Regions from separate parts of the Streptomyces sp. NBC_00285 genome, predicted to be linked through region 2. Evidence: riboswitches for the same ligand, from Rfam matches in the RefSeq annotation. Region 2 holds a riboswitch; each other region holds the start of a gene.

Region 1 (3,268 bases), 1.6 Mb from region 2:
CGCGTTGCCGGAGCCGACCGGGGCCCACGGATCCCGCTCGTGACCTGCGTCACGCGGGAGGGCGCGGTTCAGCCCGCGCGGTGGACCACCGCGTCGCACAGCTCCATCAGTGCCGCCCTCGCGTCGCACTCCCGCAGCGGGGCCAGCGCCGCGCGCGCGTCCTTCGCGTAGCGCACGGTGTCGCGGCGGGCCTGTTCCAGCGCCGGATGCTCCCGCAGCGCGGCCAGTGCCTCGGCGTGCCGGGCGTCGTCCGTGAGGTCGGAGTCGAGCAGCTCGCACAGGGCGATGTCCTCGGCCAGGCCGAGCCGGGCGGCCCGCTCGCGCAGCCGCAGCACCGGCATCGTGGGGATGCCCTCACGCAGGTCGGTGCCGGGGGTCTTGCCGGACTCATGAGAGTCGGAGGCGATGTCCAGGACGTCGTCCGCGAGCTGGAAGGCGACGCCCAGGCGCTCGCCGTACTGGGTCAGGACGTCCACGACCGTCTCGTCGGCGCCGGACATCATCGCCCCGAAACGGCACGACACCGCCACCAGAGAGCCGGTCTTGCCGCCGAGCACGTCGAGGTAGTGCTCGACCGGGTCCCGGCCGTCCATCGGACCGGCCGTCTCCAGGATCTGCCCGGTGACCAGGCGCTCGAACGCCTCCGCCTGTACCCGGACGGCCTCGGGACCGAGGTCGGCCAGGATGTGCGAGGCGCGGGCGAACAGGAAGTCGCCGGTGAGTACGGCCACCGAGTTGCCCCAGCGGGTGTTGGCGCTGTCGACACCGCGGCGTACTGCGGCCTCGTCCATGACGTCGTCGTGGTACAGCGTCGCGAGGTGGGTCAGCTCCACCACGACGGCCGACGGCACGACGCCCGGCGCATAGGGATCCCCGAACTGGGCGGCGAGCATCACGAGGAGTGGACGGAAGCGCTTTCCGCCCGCGCGCACAAGGTGTTGGGCGGCCTCCGTGATGAAGGGGACCTCGCTTTTGGTGGCCTCGAGCAGTCCCTCCTCGACAGCCGTCATTCCGGCCTGGACATCGGCTTCCAGAGCCTGGTCCCGCACGCTCAGCCCGAACGGCCCGACGACGGTCACGAGGGGTCTCCTGTCTGCTGGTGTCTACTGGCGGTTACACGGAATGTCGATAGGTCGCTGCCCTCACTCAAGTCAGCGTATCCGGTCACCTTTGGATCACCGATAGCGCCCGCCCTGTCCATGCCGGGCGGTATCGGATCACGGCCGGTATGTTTTTGATCATGCGAAAAGAATAGATATCTATCGACTTGTAGGGAATTAGCCGTCGGTGCCCTGATTCGTCGACCCCCTCCGGCCCCCGGCCTCAGCAACGCTGCTCGTTCAACACGTGCCCTGCGCGACTCCACCCACGCGTGAGCGCGCGAGCTTCCTGCGAGGCCGACCCGGCCCACTCGGTGACCGGACAGCGGCGGTCCGCCGAGCTCGACGGAGACGGATCCCACGAGCGGTCGGTTGACTACGAGTTGGGCATACATGACCGTTTCACCCCTCTTGCGTACCGGCGTGACTTGGCTCACTCGATCCGGCGGTCCGTCAGATATCCGGAATGCATGGATCCACCTTTTCCCGCGCGCCAGTTGAGGCTTGCTGCCGCAAAGGATCAAGTGCCTCAAATACCCCAGACCAAGGTCAATAGGCACGGCATGTGAATTCGCCACTTGTTCCGGACATGTGCTCTCGCATACGTTCCCGGCCTGTCGGGCGGACGCCGAATCCTGCCACCGCCCGTACACCCACCGAGAACCGCGGCAGGAGCGGGGGACCCAGGTAAGTCGCCGGATCGGGATGTCTTCGGACATACCGGTACGGCTAGGGGTTAAGTCATGCCTTTTGCGGGCGTGACCGGGCAACTCCCCGCCCGAACCCGACAGCTCACCTCGCAGGCGAAGGAGAGGACTTCACCATGCCTGCTGCCGCTCAGCACCGCGCCCCCCGTAAGAGCCGTCTCGTCCGCAAGCTCGCCGTACTCGGCACCGGAGCCGCCGTACTGGCGCTCCCCCTCGTCGGCGCGACCAGCGCGTCCGCGGCCACCCCGACCGTGCAGACCGCGACCACGCTCGGGTACGCCAACACCCTCGACGGCTGGATCCGGGCCTCCCTGGCCGTCATGGCGGAGCACGGGATCCCCGGCTCCTACGACGGCATCTACCGCAACGTCATCCGCGAGTCCTCCGGCAACCCCTGGGCCATCAACAACTGGGACTCCAACGCGGCGGCCGGCACCCCGTCCAAGGGCCTGCTCCAGGTGATCGACCCGACGTTCAACGCCTACCACGTGTCCAACACGCTGTGGGACCCGTACGACCCGGTCGCGAACATCACCGCGGCCTGCAACTACGCGGCCCAGCGGTACGGATCCATCGACAACGTGTGGGGCGCGTACTAGGAACTACGCCTCACTGAACAGTCTTTCGAGGACGACGGCGATGCCGTCGTCCTCGTTCGACATGGTCACCTCGTCGGCCACGGCCTTGAGTTCGGGGTGGGCGTTGGCCATCGCGACCCCGTGGGCCGCCCAGTCGAACATGGGGATGTCGTTGGGCATGTCCCCGAAGGCGATCGTCACCTCGGGCCCCAGGCCCAGGTGTTCGGCGGCCAGCGCGAGGCCGGTCGCCTTGGTGATGCCGCATGGCTGGAGTTCGACGGTCCCGGGCCCCGACATGGTGACGGTGGCCAGCGAGCCCACCACCGAGCGCGCCGTCAGCGCCAACTCGTCGTCGGACAGGTAGGGGTGTCGCAGCAGCACCTTGCTGATCGGCTCGCACCAAAGGTCGTCGCGCCGCTCCACCCGCACGGCGGGCAGCGTCGGATGGGGCATCAGATATCCCGGCTCGATGAGCGTCAGCCCGTCCACGCCGTCCTGGTCCACGGCCGCGTACACCTGCCCGACCTCGGCCTCGATCTTCCCGAGGGCGGTCTCGGCCAGCTCCCGGTCCAGGGTCACCGACCACAGCAGACGGTCCGCGCCGGCGTCGTACACCTGCGCGCCCTGCCCGCACACCGCGAGCCCCGTACTGCCCAGGTCGTCGAGGAGCGGCCGCACTCTGGGCGCCGGCCGTCCCGTCACGACGAGATGCCTGGCCCCGCCCGCCGCCACCCGCGCGAGCGCGGCCAACGACCGGTCCGAGAGGGTGTCGTCGGCGCGGAGCAGCGTGCCGTCCAGGTCGGTGGCGACGAGTGAATATGCGGTGGAGGCGGCCATGATCAGAGAATACGGATGGTTGGCCCCTGCGACTCGACGCGAACCG
Region 2 (3,268 bases):
CTCCCGCCTCGCCAAGGCACTCGGTCTGCTGGCAGACGCCCTCAGGGCGCCCGCCTTCGCGGACAGCGAGATCGAACGGCTCGTCAACAACCGCCTGGACGAGATCCCGCACGAGCTCGCCAACCCGTCCCGCCGCGCAGCCAAGGAGCTCTCGCGGGAGCTGTTCCCGGCGGACTCGCGCATGTCCCGCCCGCGCCAGGGCACCGAGGAGACGGTCGAGAACATCGACTCCGCGGCGGTGCGCGGGTTCTACGAGAAGCACGTGCGGCCCGCCACCGCGACCGCCGTGGTCGTCGGCGACCTCACCGGCATCGACCTGGACGAACTGCTCGGCGACACCCTCGGCTCCTGGACCGGCTCCACGGCCCAGTCGCGCCCCGTGCCGCCGGTGACCGCCGACGACACCGGCCGCGTCGTCATCGTGGACCGCCCCGGCGCCGTCCAGACGCAGCTGCTGATCGGCCGTATCGGCGCCGACCGGCACGCACGCGTGTGGCCCGCCCAGGTGCTCGGCACGTACTGCCTCGGTGGCACCCTCACCTCCCGTCTGGACCGTGTCCTGCGCGAGGAGAAGGGCTACACCTACGGCGTGCGGTCGTTCGGACAGGTCCTCAGGTCCGCCCCGGACGGCTCGGGTGCCGCGATGCTCGCCATCAGCGGCTCGGTCGACACCCCGAACACCGGTCCCGCCCTCGAGGACCTGTGGACCGTGCTGCGCACGCTCGCGGAGGGCGGCCTCACCGACGCCGAACGGGACGTCGCCGTACAGAACCTCGTCGGCGTGGCGCCGCTCAAGTTCGAGACGGCGGCGGCCGTGGCGGGCACCCTGGCCGACCAGGTCGAGCAGCACCTGCCGGACGACTACCAGGCGACCCTGTACCAGCACCTCGCCGCGACGGGCACCGTCGAGGCCACCGCGGCCGTCGTGAGCGCGTTCCCCGTGGACCGGCTGGTGACGATCCTGGTCGGCGACGCGGCCGCGATCAAGGAGCCCGTAGCGGCCCTCGGCATCGGCGAGGTCAAGGTCGTGTCAGCCGAGTAGAAGGAACGGCAGAGAGGCCGGCGGAGCAGCCGCCGCACAGGGGCCCTGGTGACGGAAGCGTCACCAGGGCCCTTAGATGTCCGAATTGGGCAGGAGGTTGCCTGTCTGGCCTGTGGGATGCGCTACAAAAACCGTGATCGGTTTGGGGATTGAAAGTCGGCCCGCTTAGCGTCATCCCGGCTGTTCGTCAGGCAGTGCGCCGCGTCCGTGGCACCGGACAGCCATCGCCGAGTCCCCGCATGGCGCGAGCCAGGGGAGCCGGGGACCCACACGCGTTGTCCCTGGGGTGAATCGGACGCCCTCGCAAGCTGCGAGGGGGTCCGTAGGAGACCTTCCTGCTCCGAACCCGTCAGCTAACCCGGTAGGCGAGAAGGAAGGAAAGGATCAGCCACCACATGGCGTTCACCTGCGCCGCCGGGAAGCACCGTCGTCCCAGCCGGATGAAGCGCACCACCGCCCGGGCGGCGGGCGTCGCGGCCCTCGCCACCACCGGCGTCATCGGCACCATCGCCGCTCCGGCGCTCGCCGCCGAGAACTCCGTCGAGCAGACCGGGCTCATGCCCGTCGTCAGCGTCGGCGACTCCCTCGCCGAGCAGCTCGACGCCCAGGCCGCCGCCCAGCAGCAGGCCGCCGAGCAGAAGAAGGCGGCGGCCGAGGCCAAGAGGAAGGCCGAGGCTCGGGCCAAGGAGGAGCGCGAGGCCAAGGAGCGCGCCGCCCGCGAGGCCGAGCGCAAGCGCCTCAACAGGTTCGTCTCCCCGATCTCCGGCTCCTACATCTCCACCGGCTACAAGACCGGCGGCTCCCTGTGGTCCTCCGGCAGCCACACCGGGGTCGACTTCCACGCCGCGAGCGGCACCTCCGTCCACACGGTCGGCCGCGGCACTGTCGTGGAGGCCGGTTGGGGCGGGTCGTACGGCAACGAGATCGTGATCAGGATGGCCGACGGCACGTACACCCAGTACGGCCACCTGTCGTCCATCGGCGTCTCGGTCGGTCAGTCGGTCACCCCCGGCCAGCAGATCGGCCTGTCCGGCGCGACCGGCAACGTCACCGGGCCGCACCTGCACTTCGAGGCCCGCACCACCGCCGAGTACGGCTCGGACATCGACCCCGTCGCCTATCTGCGCTCGCACGGCGTGAGTGTCTGACGACGTTCCGCGAGATCTTCTTCGGCCCCGGCTCCTTCGAGCCGGGGTTTCCGCGTTTAGAGTGCCCCGCTGTCCAAAAAATATCCATGGATTCCGGTCCGCCGTCGGAAATTCCCACTCTTTGCAATAGAGTCACTGAACACACGTCAATCGGCGACGTTTCACGGGGATTAAGACGGAGGTCGGACATGCGTATTCCGGCGCACTCGGTATGCACGGCTATCCGGGACGACATCGTCGCCGGTGTCTACGAGCGCGGCAGCCGGCTCACCGAGGAACTGCTCGCCCGCCGCTACGGCGTCTCCCGCGTCCCCGTCCGGGAGGCCCTGCGCACCCTGGAGGCCGAGGGCTTCGTGGTGACGCGACGCCACGCGGGGGCGTGCGTGGCAGAACCGACCGACCAGGAGGGCGCCGACCTCCTGGAGATGCGCATGCTGCTGGAGCCGCTCAGCGCCTCCCGGGCCGCCCAGCGGCGCACCGAGGCCCATCTGAAGGTGCTGCGCGGCCTGGTCCGGCTGGGCCAGGAGCGGGCCAGACGGGGAAACAGTGAGGATCTGCGCTCCCTGGGGGGCTGGTTCCACGAGACGCTCGCCCAGGCCTCCGGAAGCCCCGCCATGACCTCGATGCTGACCCAGCTGCGGCACAAGATCGCCTGGATGTACGTGGTGGAAGCGCCCGCCAACCCGGTGGAGTCCTGGGCGGAGCACGGCGCGATCGTGGACGCGGTGGCGCGCGGGGACGGTGAGCGGGCGCGGGCGATCACCGCCCTGCACGCCGAGCGCTCGGGTGCGGTGCACCGTCTGCGGTTCGCCTCGGGTGCCGATCGCCCGGACCGTGTGAGGACCTCGCAACATCCTGTAAACGTGACGGGGCTGCGGCATTAACACGGGCGCCGTATACAAAGAGTGGGTAATTCGCGGGGGACTATTTATGCTGCCTGTAAATGGGAAATGCGAAGGGCCCGCCCGATAATTCGGACGAGCCCTTCGGCGATGTTTTACCGCACTGTGCCCCGAAAGAACTCAGACGGTCTCGGGAAGTTCCTCGAGTCCTTCGGCGACCAGTTTCGCGAGCCGGT
Region 3 (3,268 bases), 3.4 Mb from region 2:
ACGTTCCAGCCGGCCCAGTCGTCCTCGTACAGCGGGTCCTCGATGGAGACCAGCGGGTACGCGGCGACGAGCTCCTCGTAGTACTCGGTCATCTCGGCGGCCGAGCGGGACTTGCCCTCGAACTCGTACTTGCCGTCCTTGTAGAACTCGGACGCGGCGACGTCGAGCGCGAGGCCGATCTGCTCGCCGGGGATGTAACCGGCCTGCTTGATGGCCTCGACGATGAGGTCGAGCGCGGCGCGGTTCGACTCCAGGTTCGGGGCGAAGCCGCCCTCGTCGCCCAGGCCGGTGGACAGGCCCTTGGTCTTCAGCACCTTCTTGAGGGTGTGGTAGACCTCGGCGCCCCAGCGCAGCGCCTCGGAGAAGGACTCCGCGCCGATCGGGGCGATCATGAACTCCTGGATGTCCACGTTCGAGTCGGCGTGCGAGCCGCCGTTCAGGATGTTCATCATCGGCACCGGCAGCAGGTGCGCGTTCGGGCCGCCCAGGTAGCGGAAGAGGGGGAGGTCGCTGGCCTCGGAGGCGGCGTGGGCGACGGCGAGGGAGACGCCGAGGATGGCGTTGGCGCCGAGCGAGCCCTTGTTGTCGGTGGCGTCCAGGTCGAACATCGCCTGGTCGATCAGGCGCTGCTCGGTGGCGTCGTAGCCGACGAGCTCCGGGCCGATCTGCTCGATGACCGCGAGGACGGCCTTCTCGACGCCCTTGCCGAAGTAGCGGTTGGGGTCACCGTCACGCAGCTCGATGGCCTCGAAGGCACCCGTGGAGGCGCCGGACGGAACGGCGGCACGACCCGTGCTGCCGTCGTCGAGGCCGACCTCGACCTCGACGGTGGGGTTCCCTCGCGAGTCGAGGATTTCCCGGGCTACGACGACGTCGATGGACGGCACGAGCATCTCCTTCTTGGATGTGACACGGTCCGCCAGGACCGCGGTGGGTTCTGCGAGACCGAGCCTAACCGGCTCCGGGGGATCAGCCACCGTGTGGACCGCCCCCTGGACAGAACCGAGGGTAAATTGTTTCTGAACTGAACAAAGACACTCCCGGAAACCGGGCAGAAAAAAGCCCCGCCCCGGTGCGTACGGGGGAACACGCACCGGAGCGGGGAGCCCGTGGGGACGGGGGGCCCTCACGACGCCTTCATCCTTGAGGACACGGCTGTGAGGGCACTGTGGTTCAGCTACGAGCACCCCTTGTTACTTGAGGTGCAGCTGCTGACCCGGGTAGATGAAGTCGGCGTCGGTGACGATGTCCTTGTTCAGCTTGAACACCTTCTGCCAGCCGCCCTTGACCTTGTGCTTCTCGGCGATCGAGCTGAGGGTGTCGCCCTTGACGACCTTGTACTCGCCGTCACCCTTCTTGACCTTCTTGCCGGTCGGTGTGGTGACGGTCTTCTTCTTGGCGGCCGGACGCTCGGACGAACGCGAGGCGCTCTGCTCGTCGGACGAACGGGTGCTCGTGTTCGAGGAGCCGGCAGAGGAGTTGCCGGAGGAGGACGAGCTGCTGCCGCCGCTGTAGGAGGCGCCGGACAGGCCCACACCACAGCTCGGCCAGGCGCCCTTGCCCTGGGAGGCGAGAACCTTCTCGGCGACGGCTATCTGCTGCGACTTGCTGGCCTGGTTGGCGGTGGAGGCGTACGCCGTGCCGCCGTACGCGGCCCAGGTGGAGGCCGAGAACTGCAGGCCGCCGTAGTAACCGTTGCCGGTGTTGATGGACCAGTTGCCGCCGGACTCGCACTGGGCGACGGTGTCCCACTCGGAGGCGGTGGCGGCGGAGGCGGTGCCCGCCGCCATCAGCGGGGCGGCGATGGCGACACCGGTGACACCGGCGAGCGCGGCGACGCGGGTGGCCTTGGAAGGACGACGGTGCTTGCCCTGACCGGAAAACAGCATGGTGGATCCCCTCACCGACGCCTGCGAGGTGAGCTGTCGGGTTCGGGCCGGTTGAGTTGCCCGGCCGCGCACCTCCCGGTGCACGACTTAACCCCAAGCCGGTCCAGCGTGAACTGCTGGGCCCGGCACTTACCTTGGGTCCCCCGCTCCTGCCTACGGCGCTTTACGCGACGACTGTTCCCGTTCGGCCACTGGCAGGATTCGGCGTTGCGACCGACGGGGCTCGGGTTGCCGAGCGGTCACGACCGTAGACACGCGCCCGGCGGAATTTCAAAGACGATCAGGGCTTCTGAGACTCATCCCACACTTTCACCAAAGTGGACATTCAGTGGCGAAGTATGACGCGAACTCCCGTTGTTTTTCTGGACTTTTCAGCCCTATTCAGCCCCTGTGTCTAGCGTCTGACCGGCGGCGATGTCGCTCGGGTCGGAGCCGATGCGGTCCTTGTTCTCGGCATAGAGGGCACGCCATCCGCCGTCGAGGCCAAGGGAGTCGGCGATGGAGGCGAGGGAGTCGCCTTCCTGGACGGTGTAGGTCTGTGCGGCATGGCGACCCGCGACGGCGGGCGCGCTCTTCGTCGCGACCTCGCCGGCGCTGTCGCCGCGGTGCTTGCCGGAGCCGAGGGAGCCGACGTCGACGAGGGCCGAAGCGCCGCCCTGCTGCCACGACTTGTCCGCTTCGTCTTCTTCCGGGCTCACAACGGGCGAGCCGCTGGAAGGCTGCGCACTCTCCGCGGCGGATCCGTCGGATCCATCCGATCCGGAAGGACTGGATTTGCCCGACTTGCCGGAATCGTCATCACCGCTGGACGAAGAGGTCGACGGCGAAGGCGTCGCGGCTGATCCGTCCAGCGAGTCGAGCAGACCGGAAGAGTCCTCGGAGTCCGACGCGTTGGAATCAGACGAACCGGATGAACCGGATGATTGCGATGAACCCGACGCTGAGGCCGAGGGCGTTCCGCTCCCCACACCCGTGTCGACGTCGGCCGCGCTCGAGTCCTTGCTGAGCCCGGCGAGCAGGCCGCAGGTCGGCCACGCGGCGATGCCCTGGTCGTCGAGGAGCTTCTCGGCCACGGCTATCTGCTGGTTGCGGCTGGCCTGGTCCGCGGTCTCGGCGTACGAGAGGCCGCCGTACTTCTCCCAGTTCGTCTGGGACATCTGCAGGCCGCCGTAGTAGCCGTTGCCGTCGTTCGCGCTCCAGGAGCCGCCGCTCTCGCACTCCGCGACGTGATCCCAGGTGGTGCCGGTCGCAGCGCTCGCCCCGGTCGCTCCGAGCAGTGGGATCGCAATGGCTGATCCCGTCACACCGGCTGCCACGAGGAGAGCCGGAGCCTGACGGGGGCGACGGTGACGACCGTTCCCGGAGAGCATGGAGGGACC

The links. A riboswitch is a leader RNA that binds a small molecule or an ion and turns the genes downstream of it on or off. The one in region 2 is predicted to bind cyclic di-AMP.
Region 1: another riboswitch for cyclic di-AMP. It lies ahead of OHT57_RS29595 (transglycosylase SLT domain-containing protein); the one in region 2 lies ahead of OHT57_RS36670 (M23 family metallopeptidase).
Region 3: another riboswitch for cyclic di-AMP. It lies ahead of OHT57_RS21090 (transglycosylase family protein); the one in region 2 lies ahead of OHT57_RS36670 (M23 family metallopeptidase).

The regions. Positions count from the first base shown of each region.
Region 1 covers NZ_CP108055.1:6,379,057-6,382,324, reverse strand. The annotation lists gene OHT57_RS29600 (polyprenyl synthetase family protein) at 69-1,079, opposite strand; cyclic di-AMP (ydaO/yuaA leader) riboswitch at 1,745-1,921, shown strand; gene OHT57_RS29595 (transglycosylase SLT domain-containing protein) at 1,924-2,406, shown strand; gene OHT57_RS29590 (HAD family hydrolase) at 2,410-3,222, opposite strand.
Region 2 covers NZ_CP108055.1:7,954,074-7,957,341, forward strand. The annotation lists gene OHT57_RS36665 (M16 family metallopeptidase) at 1-1,042, shown strand, start outside; cyclic di-AMP (ydaO/yuaA leader) riboswitch at 1,258-1,424, shown strand; gene OHT57_RS36670 (M23 family metallopeptidase) at 1,438-2,190, shown strand; gene OHT57_RS36675 (GntR family transcriptional regulator) at 2,379-3,074, shown strand; gene OHT57_RS36680 (HPr family phosphocarrier protein) at 3,213-3,268, opposite strand, start outside.
Region 3 covers NZ_CP108055.1:4,586,384-4,589,651, forward strand. The annotation lists gene eno (phosphopyruvate hydratase) at 1-887, opposite strand, end outside; gene OHT57_RS21090 (transglycosylase family protein) at 1,194-1,889, opposite strand; cyclic di-AMP (ydaO/yuaA leader) riboswitch at 1,893-2,060, opposite strand; gene OHT57_RS21095 (LysM peptidoglycan-binding domain-containing protein) at 2,267-3,259, opposite strand.